One region of the Vibrio sp. 2033 genome, then DNA from elsewhere that is predicted to be linked to it. Evidence: predicted binding sites of a transcription regulator. Region 1 holds the regulator's gene; the other holds the start of a gene.
What was found. The regulator CRP, encoded in region 1, controls carbon source genes, mostly activating them, when cyclic AMP is high. The targets are predictions, from matches to a motif close to TGTGANNNNNNTCACA.
Positions count from the first base shown of each region.

Region 1 (4,390 bases):
CAGCCGCCGGGATCAAAAACCCGCATCTCCAAACGCTTTTGCCGCGTTTTATTCGCAAAAAAGCGTTATTTACGCCGATTTGGCAAACCCTCGATACATCCGATGGCGACTTTCTCGATCTCGCGTGGAGCGAGGACCCAACCCAAGAGCCTGCACAAAAAAAGCCGATTTTTGTTTTATTTCATGGATTAGAGGGGTGCTTCTATAGCCCTTATGCCAATGGGTTAATGAATGCATTTGCTCAATCTGGATGGCTGTCGGTGATGATGCATTTTCGTGGCTGCAGCGGTAAACCAAACAAAAAAGCACGAGCTTACCACTCGGGTGAAGTGACGGATGCTCGTTACTTCCTAGAGCACCTTGAACAACGTTTTCCTGATAATCCCAAAGTTGCAGTTGGTATTTCTCTTGGCGGTAACATGTTGGCGAATTATTTAGCCCAATATAAAGACCACCCTATTTTGAATGCAGCGACTATTATCTCTGCGCCTTTAGACCTAGCGGCGTGTGCAAACCGTATAGAACAAGGCTTTTCAAAAGTGTATCGCCGTTATCTGCTTTCTTCACTGAAACGTAACGCGTTACAAAAGCATCATCTACTGCATGGCGAGCTTGCGCTGTCCTACAACTCAATAAAACGTGTCACACGATTGTATGAATTCGATGATTTGATTACGGCACCATTGCATGGCTTCAAAGACGCACAAGATTATTACGACCAATGCTCTGGCTTAAGTAAACTACAGCAAATCACGCTACCCACACTGATCATCCATGCCAAAGACGATCCGTTCATGACCGACGATGTGATCCCGAAGTTTGTTCTGCCAGATAACATTGATTACCGTCTCTTTGAACACGGTGGCCATGTTGGCTTCCTAACAGGAACGGCGTTAAAACCTAAGTTTTGGTTGGAGGAAGCGCTGCCCGCGTATTACGAAAGTATCGCCGCAGATTACCTTTCTGCTGTATCCAAGCAACGAACGCAGTAAACTAGCCGCTCATCATAAAAGTTAGAGGTATTTATGATCATTCCATGGCAAGACATTGCGCCGGAAACATTGGAAAACTTAATTCGTGAATTCGTCTTACGCGAAGGAACGGATTACGGAACCGTCGAGGTTTCTTTGCAAGACAAAATTGATCAAGTTAAAGCTCAATTGGAAAAAGGTGAAGCGGTTATCGTGTTCTCTGAGCTACACGAAACCGTCGATATTCAGCATAAAACAAAATTTTAGACCCTTCACATTTTACCGTATCCCACTCGATGACAAGGTATTGTTACGTGCTATAGTGGGATATCGACCGTGCAGTAGTAACTCTACTGCACATTACAGGTAAGTAATTTTCGACAAGGTTTGTCATGTCAGCTAAACACCCAATTATTGCGGTTACTGGTTCGTCCGGTGCCGGCACGACCACTACATCTGAAGCCTTCCGTAAAATGTTCAATATGATGAACGTTAAACCCGCATGGGTTGAAGGCGATAGCTTCCATCGCTTTACTCGCCCAGAAATGGACATCGAAATTCGCAAAGCCCGCGAGCAAGGTCGACACATTAGCTACTTTGGCCCACAAGCTAATGACTTCCCGGGATTAGAAGAGTTTTTCCGTAAGTTCGGGCATGACGGTACTGGCAGCGTGCGCCGTTATCTGCACACGTTTGACGAAGCGGTTCCCTACAATCAAATGCCAGGCACGTTTACACCGTGGCAAGACTTACCCGAAAACAGCGACGTGCTGTTTTATGAAGGGTTACATGGTGGCGTGGTCGATGGCGATGTTAATGTTGCTCAACATGTGGATTTCTTAATTGGCATGGTGCCGATTGTGAACTTAGAGTGGATCCAAAAATTCGTACGTGACACTCGCGATCGCGGCCATTCGCGTGAAGCGGTGATGGACTCAATCGTGCGATCCATGGACGATTACCTCAACTATATCACTCCGCAGTTTTCTCGTACTCACATCAACTTCCAGCGCGTACCGACCGTTGATACTTCCAACCCACTTAATGCAAAAGGCATCCCTAGTTTGGATGAGAGTTTTGTGGTGATTCGCCTACGCGGTATCAAGAATGTCGACTTCCCATATCTGCTGGCCATGATTGATGGCTCATTCATGTCACGCCACAACACGATTGTCGTACCCGGCGGTAAGATGAGCTTTGCAATGGAGCTCATAGTTCGGCCTATCCTACAACAGCTCATCGAAACAGGGAAAATTGGCTAAAAACCTGCCTGCGAAGATGTTTACTTTTCATACCGTGATCATGTGCACAGTTTTGCTTACAAAATCTCAATCATGGCACGATTAAAATCAAGAAATCGTTTTCGAAAAAGGATACTATTTCTTACCGAAACACAAGAGAGCTTGCAGCATATAAAAAGTGCTCTTATTCTAGTAGGCCTAATTCAGGCTTAGCTAAAATATGGATAGCGCAAGCGTACCCTGCAGAGGAAGTGAGATATTATGGTTCTAGGTAAACCTCAAACCGACCCAACATTAGAGTGGTTTCTTTCACACTGTCATATTCATAAGTACCCTTCAAAGAGCACGCTAATTCACGCGGGCGAAAAGGCAGAAACTTTGTACTACATCGTTAAAGGTTCTGTTGCGGTTCTTATCAAAGACGAAGAAGGTAAGGAGATGATCCTTTCTTACCTAAACCAAGGAGACTTTATTGGTGAACTTGGTCTATTCGAGGAAGACCAAGAGCGCACAGCTTGGGTTCGTGCTAAATCTCCTTGTGAAGTTGCTGAAATTTCTTTCAAGAAGTTCCGTCAGCTTATCCAAGTAAACCCAGACATCCTAATGCGTCTTTCTGCGCAGATGGCTCGTCGTCTTCAAGTAACTAGCCAAAAAGTGGGTGACCTGGCGTTCCTAGACGTAACTGGTCGTATCGCTCAGACGCTTCTGAACCTTGCAAAACAACCAGACGCAATGACTCACCCAGACGGCATGCAAATCAAGATCACTCGTCAAGAAATCGGTCAAATTGTTGGCTGTTCTCGTGAGACAGTAGGTCGTATCTTGAAGATGCTAGAAGAGCAGAACCTAATCTCTGCTCACGGTAAAACCATCGTGGTTTACGGTACTCGTTAATCTCAAACTAGAGTGACACGAACAAAATTATAAAAGCCACCAATGGCAACATTGGTGGCTTTTTATTTGCTCATGACCAAATGAGATAGGGTGCAGCGAACACTAATGAGTAAGCTTAACAGGTTAACCCTAAAACTTAGCCATTCGTACTTTCAAAGATTTTGTCAGCTGAAGCGGCCACGAAACCTGGGTACAAATCACCATTTTCCATCGGATAGCGCTTAGCAAATTCATAAAACCCGCCAGGGATAATTTCAGTGCCTTCGCTAAAACGAACCGCTACTTTATCTGCCATGGTCGATGACTGCTCTAGCAACACCTCAGGAGTGCCCTTCACTTCACCACCATTTTCATTAATGGTAAACCCAGCGGTACGCAGATGATCGTTTACCTGCTTCACTTCTTCATATTCATTGAGCTGGTTAACGCTCACCGTGAAGTGGTTTGCTCCGTAACCATGCGCCGCAAGCCAAGATGCGTACTCACTTTCTTTAGCCAACGTTTGGTAATCAGCAAAGCTTAAATCCCACAAGCGTCCACCATGTAAGAATGCGCTATCGTTCAGCTTGTCAACATCGACTTGTGCCATCAAATTTTTCACAATCTCTTGTAGCTCAGGAGAGCACTCTTCAACTTTTAGCTCACTAATAAATACTTTAGGTTGCTTCGGATCTGGGTGCTCATAGTGCTTAGCAACCAGCTTTTTGCTTTCGAAAACGTAATCACCACACGCCTTGTAACCGATAGCTACAAATGGCTTAGCTAGAGTTTCAATACCAAGAGGCGCGATATTGAAGGTACGTAAAGCTATATGATCATTAATCAGAGGCTCATCTTCTTGAAGCAGCTGATGCACTTTAGCCGCCGAAGGGCAAAGACGTTGAATGTAATCTTGCCATAGCGATTCAAATAACACATCGGGCGTCATAACGACTCCTTGTTACGAGATGTAGAGTTTAAAGGTAAGCGGAAGTTGGCTGCTCGTTCACAACAAAAGTTGTCCAGAATAATGAACGAGCAACCATCAACCTGTGACGGTAAATGCCAGTCAGTCAACACGCTTTTCCGAGTCTTTGCTCACTTTTCGTGTTCTGCCAACGATCACTACAACCCATACCTAAATGATGCGCCGGCAAGGTGAGCCGCAATGCATAGTTGCGACTCTATTATTAAAACTTATAGCACTACACCTGGACTCAATGTTGCAGGCAAGACAGTTTCTTGACCTTCCATTGATGCCATTGGGTACGCACAGTAATCTGCTGCGTAGTAAGCGCTTGGGCG
Region 1 covers NZ_JAWOVC010000025.1:14,672-19,061, forward strand. The annotation lists gene R7P74_RS21750 (hydrolase) at 1-992, shown strand, start outside; gene R7P74_RS21755 (YheU family protein) at 1,026-1,238, shown strand; gene R7P74_RS21760 (phosphoribulokinase) at 1,364-2,233, shown strand; gene crp (cAMP-activated global transcriptional regulator CRP) at 2,474-3,106, shown strand; gene R7P74_RS21770 (DUF1338 domain-containing protein) at 3,243-4,034, opposite strand; gene astD (succinylglutamate-semialdehyde dehydrogenase) at 4,283-4,390, opposite strand, start outside.

Region 2 (4,390 bases), on a different contig from region 1:
TTTAAAGATTTTCTTTCCAAATCGCGCACGGCTCGATTTTCGCGCGTTGCAGTTTATGACGGTCACGTTCTGCATCACGTTTGAACTTATACGGACCTAGCACCACACGATACCATGAACTGCCTTCTTTCTTACGAATCTTGCTCGACATCCCTTGGAACGCGATTGCAAGCTTGCGCTCTTCCGCTTGTGCCTGAGTTTTGTACGCGCCACACTGCATGATGTAAGGAATTTTAGAAACTTCAATTTCTTTAGCCACAACTTCAACTTCACGTTTCGGTAGTGACTCAACATATTCCCATTTTTCTTCTGGTGGTGGCGGCAAGTCTTTTTTCGGCTTTGGTTTGCTGACAGTGGTTGTTGGCTGCTTCACGACTGGTTGTTTAGGTTCTGGGTCGCTACTCAAAAGGTAAAGACCATAGCCAAAACCGCCCACGAGCAAGATAGCGAGCAGGCCACTGCGCCAAGGTTTTTTTCTTCTCGGCGGCTGTTTTTTTGTCGACTTTTTTGGGGCGCCTCGCCCCCGTCTTACATAATCTCTATTTGCCACGGTTATTTCTGGTCATCAAGGATTCTTGCAAATATGTTAATCCAGAACGAGTTGAGAAAACACCCTATTGATAGAATCTTGATAGCTAAAGCGCGACAACGCCCGAGTGTAGGAGTGTGTTTCCGTTCTCACTTACATTTATTCAGGGATACACAAAAAGCAGGAGGGGTAAATAAAAAAGCGGCGCCTTAGCACCGCTTTGGGGATGAATACCTAATCTTTAGGTTAAGGGCGCTGTGGTGGCGCTGCACTTCCACGAATGACGAGATTAGTTTCAAGCAGACGCGAGCCTGAATGCACGTCGTGGCCTTTTAACATCTCGAGCATCATTAGCATCGCTTGTCGACCAATCTCATAGCGAGGTTGAGATATGGTGGTCAACGGTGGATCGCAGTACTGAGCGAAGTTAATGTCATCAAAGCCCACAACAGAGAGATCTTGCGGTACTCGTAAGCCAAGCTTTTTCGCTTCTTGAATTGCGCCGATGGCCATTGTGTCACAGTGACAGAAAATAGCCGTTGGTGGTTCTGGCAATTCGAGCAGTTTACGAACGGCTTTTGCTCCGCCATCAAAAGAGAACTCAGTAATGACACTATATTGTGGATCTTTATTGATGCCGGCACGGCGCAGGGCTTGTTGGTAGCCTTGCTGGCGGAACTGACACAATATTGCTGTATCTGGTCCAGAGATTTGAGCAATGCGTTTATGACCTAATTGGGTCAGGTAATTCACCGCTTCAAATGCTGAGGTCAGGTTATCAATATGTACTGTCGGAAGCTCGAGCTCTGGCGCAAATTCACACGCCATTACCATCGGAGGTAAGTTCTTTTGCTCTGGCTTACTGACATCGAATGGTAGATCTGTACCAAGCAGTAGCATTCCATCTGCCTGCTTAGTAAATACGAGGTTTACGAAAGAGCTTTCGCGTTTCTTCTGTTGTCCGCTATCGCCCAGCAGGACTAGATAGCCATGTTCCATGGCTGCATCTTCAATACCGCGAATAATTTCAGAAAAATAAGGATCACAGATGTCGGGAACGATAGTAACAATGGTTTTTGATTCGTTTCTACGTAAGTTACGCGCTAATGAGTTTGGAGAATAACCCGCTTCAAGTACGGCATCTTCTACTCTCTTTCTTGTAGAAGAAGAGACTTTCTCTGGATTCATTAAGGCTCGAGATACCGTAGCCGTAGACACTCCCGCAAGCTGGGCAACATCCTTCATTGTCGCCATAGTTTTTAACCTCTCATTTATTTTTTGCCAAGATGACGTTATTCCGGTTTGAAATCAGAGTAATCAAACCGAGTGAGAGCTGTATTTGCTCTTCGCTCAGTTCGTGTTAACGAGTGGGAAAATGGATTCTTCACCGCGATATCAATTTGTGGGAATAGTCATTGTTTTAATCTAAGCCTGTGCAAACAAGTCACTTTAGACTTTTCTAATTTGGATAGTCTATTCATTTCTAAAGTGAAAGTTACGGTCTGTTTAACAAAAATTGTAATCTTGGTGTGATTCTGGTCACATTAAATGGTAATTCATTACATAGTTAAACGTTTGCTAGCTGAGATCTTGTGGTTCTATGTCTAAATTCCAGCGTACTTTCTTAGCATTTGGCAACAACTCAATAGCAGGTTTGGCACTGGTTAATAACTTTTGCATCAATGAACGATGCTGAGTTTGCAGTAATAGTTGCCAGCGGTATTTACCAGCCCGCTTAGCCAAAGGTGAAGGAGTAGGGCCTAACACCATGCAGGAATCATCGAACAGAGGGTGTGACTCTAACGTAAAGCGAACCTGACGCAGGAAGTCTTCAACTACCTCACTTTGGTTCGCCTCTGCTTTATACAGAGTCAAGAAACTATAAGGCGGAAGCTGAGCCAGTTTGCGTTCTTCCAGAGCAGTCATAGCAAAGTGGCGATAGTCTTTTTGAAGCAGGGCCTGCAGCAAGCTGTGCTCAGGATGGTGGGTTTGTAGGATAACCTCGCCAGGTTTACTTGCGCGGCCGGCACGACCTGCGACCTGAATAAACAACTGCGCTAGTCGCTCGGAAGCGCGGAAGTCACTACTATAGAGAGAGCCATCAACATCCAAAAGAGCAACGAGTGTTACATTTGGAAAATGGTGCCCCTTAGCCAGCATTTGGGTGCCAATCAGAATTTGATGTTCACCTTTACGAATCGATTCAAGGGCATCTTCCAAACTACCTTTGCGACGTGTGCTGTCTCTGTCGATGCGAATGGCGTTGTATTCTGGAAATAACTGAGCCAATTGTTGTTCGAGTTGTTCCGTTCCTACGCCGACGGTAACCAGTTGAGTTGAACCACACCCCTGACATTGATGAATTACCGGTTGTTGTGAGCCGCAGTGATGGCAGCGTATTTCGTTGCTGTAATGGTGGAACGTATAGTACGCATCACAACGTTTACATTCTGCAATCCAACCGCATTCATGGCACATCAAAGCGGGCGAAAAGCCTCGGCGGTTAAGAAACAACATTACTTGATTGCCCGCTTTTAAATGCTTGCGCATCTCGGCAATCAGTTGGGCAGATAAGCCACTTTCTAAATACTGACCTTTTACATCTAACACTTTATTAGTGGTTGGCACGGCAGAGCCAGCTCGTTGGGTTAGTGTTAAATGGTGATATTTGCCTGACAAGGCATTGTGCAATGTCTCCAGTGCAGGTGTGGCTGAGCCCAGAACAATCGGAACTTGTTCTTTATGAGCGCGCATTACAGCAACATCGCGTGCATGATAACGCAAGCTATCTTGCTGTTTGTAAGAGGTGTCATGTTCCTCGTCCACAATGATAATCCCGAGATCAGCAAAAGGCGCGAGTAGGGCAGAGCGTGTGCCGATAATGATTCCGGCCGCTTTGTCGCGTGCAGAAAGCCACGCATTCAGACGCTCCGTCTCGTTTAACCCGGAGTGGATGACGTCAACTGGCACATTAAAACGGCGTTTAAAGCGGTTGATGGTTTGGGGCGTTAAGCCAATCTCTGGTACTAAAACCAAGGCTTGTTTCCCTTGCTCTAAAACTGGCTTGATAAGGTTGAGGTACACTTCTGTCTTACCTGAGCCCGTGACGCCTTCTAATAAATAGCAAGCAAAACCTGTTTGGCTATTTACACTTGCAATAGCCAGCGCTTGTTCGTGGTTGAGCTTTGGCTTCTCGACGTCGCATTCAACGTGCTGTCCCCACTGGGTGATTACAGGCTTCTTCTCGATACGTTCAATCCAGCCTTTCTCTTCTAAAGACTTTAGTACTGTTGAGGCTATCTCTTGGTCGACAAATTCCTGGTGAGGCAAAGCGCCGTTAACCAACATTTGCAAGACCTTCTGTTGTTTGACCGCTCGACGATCAAGCCCTTGCATCAGCTTGTCTTTACCGGATTCGGTAATTTGCCACTCTTGTAACGTCGCAAAATCTGCAGGCTTTCCTTTACGTAGAGCTGCTGGCATCGCATTGTGTAGCGTATCTCCAAGTGGGTATTGGTAGAACTGGCTGCACCAAGTCAGCAACGAATAAAGCTTTTCAGACCATATCGGCTGAGAATCAAGAACTGCTTTGATTGGCTTGAGTTGATCTTTGGGAAAGTCCGAGTGATTAACCATTGCGGTGACGATGCCGACTAAGGTTTGGCGTCCAAAAGGCACGGAAACGCGTCCACCAATGATCGGAAACAGGTGCCCCGGAATGGCGTAATCAAATTGTTTGTCGAGCGGAACGGGTAATGCCACTCTAGCAATGGTTGGACGCATAAATTCTTAGCTATTAAAAAGAGGGAAAGGAAATGAGAGTCTATTAAAATCGGTATGGAAATTCGAGTAAAGCTATGT
Region 2 covers NZ_JAWOVC010000004.1:29,661-34,050, forward strand. The annotation lists gene ftsN (cell division protein FtsN) at 2-550, opposite strand; gene cytR (DNA-binding transcriptional regulator CytR) at 776-1,804, opposite strand; gene priA (primosomal protein N') at 2,108-4,312, opposite strand.
Region 2: a site for CRP is predicted at 2,058-2,073, ahead of cytR (DNA-binding transcriptional regulator CytR). Genes of this name have one in related genera too.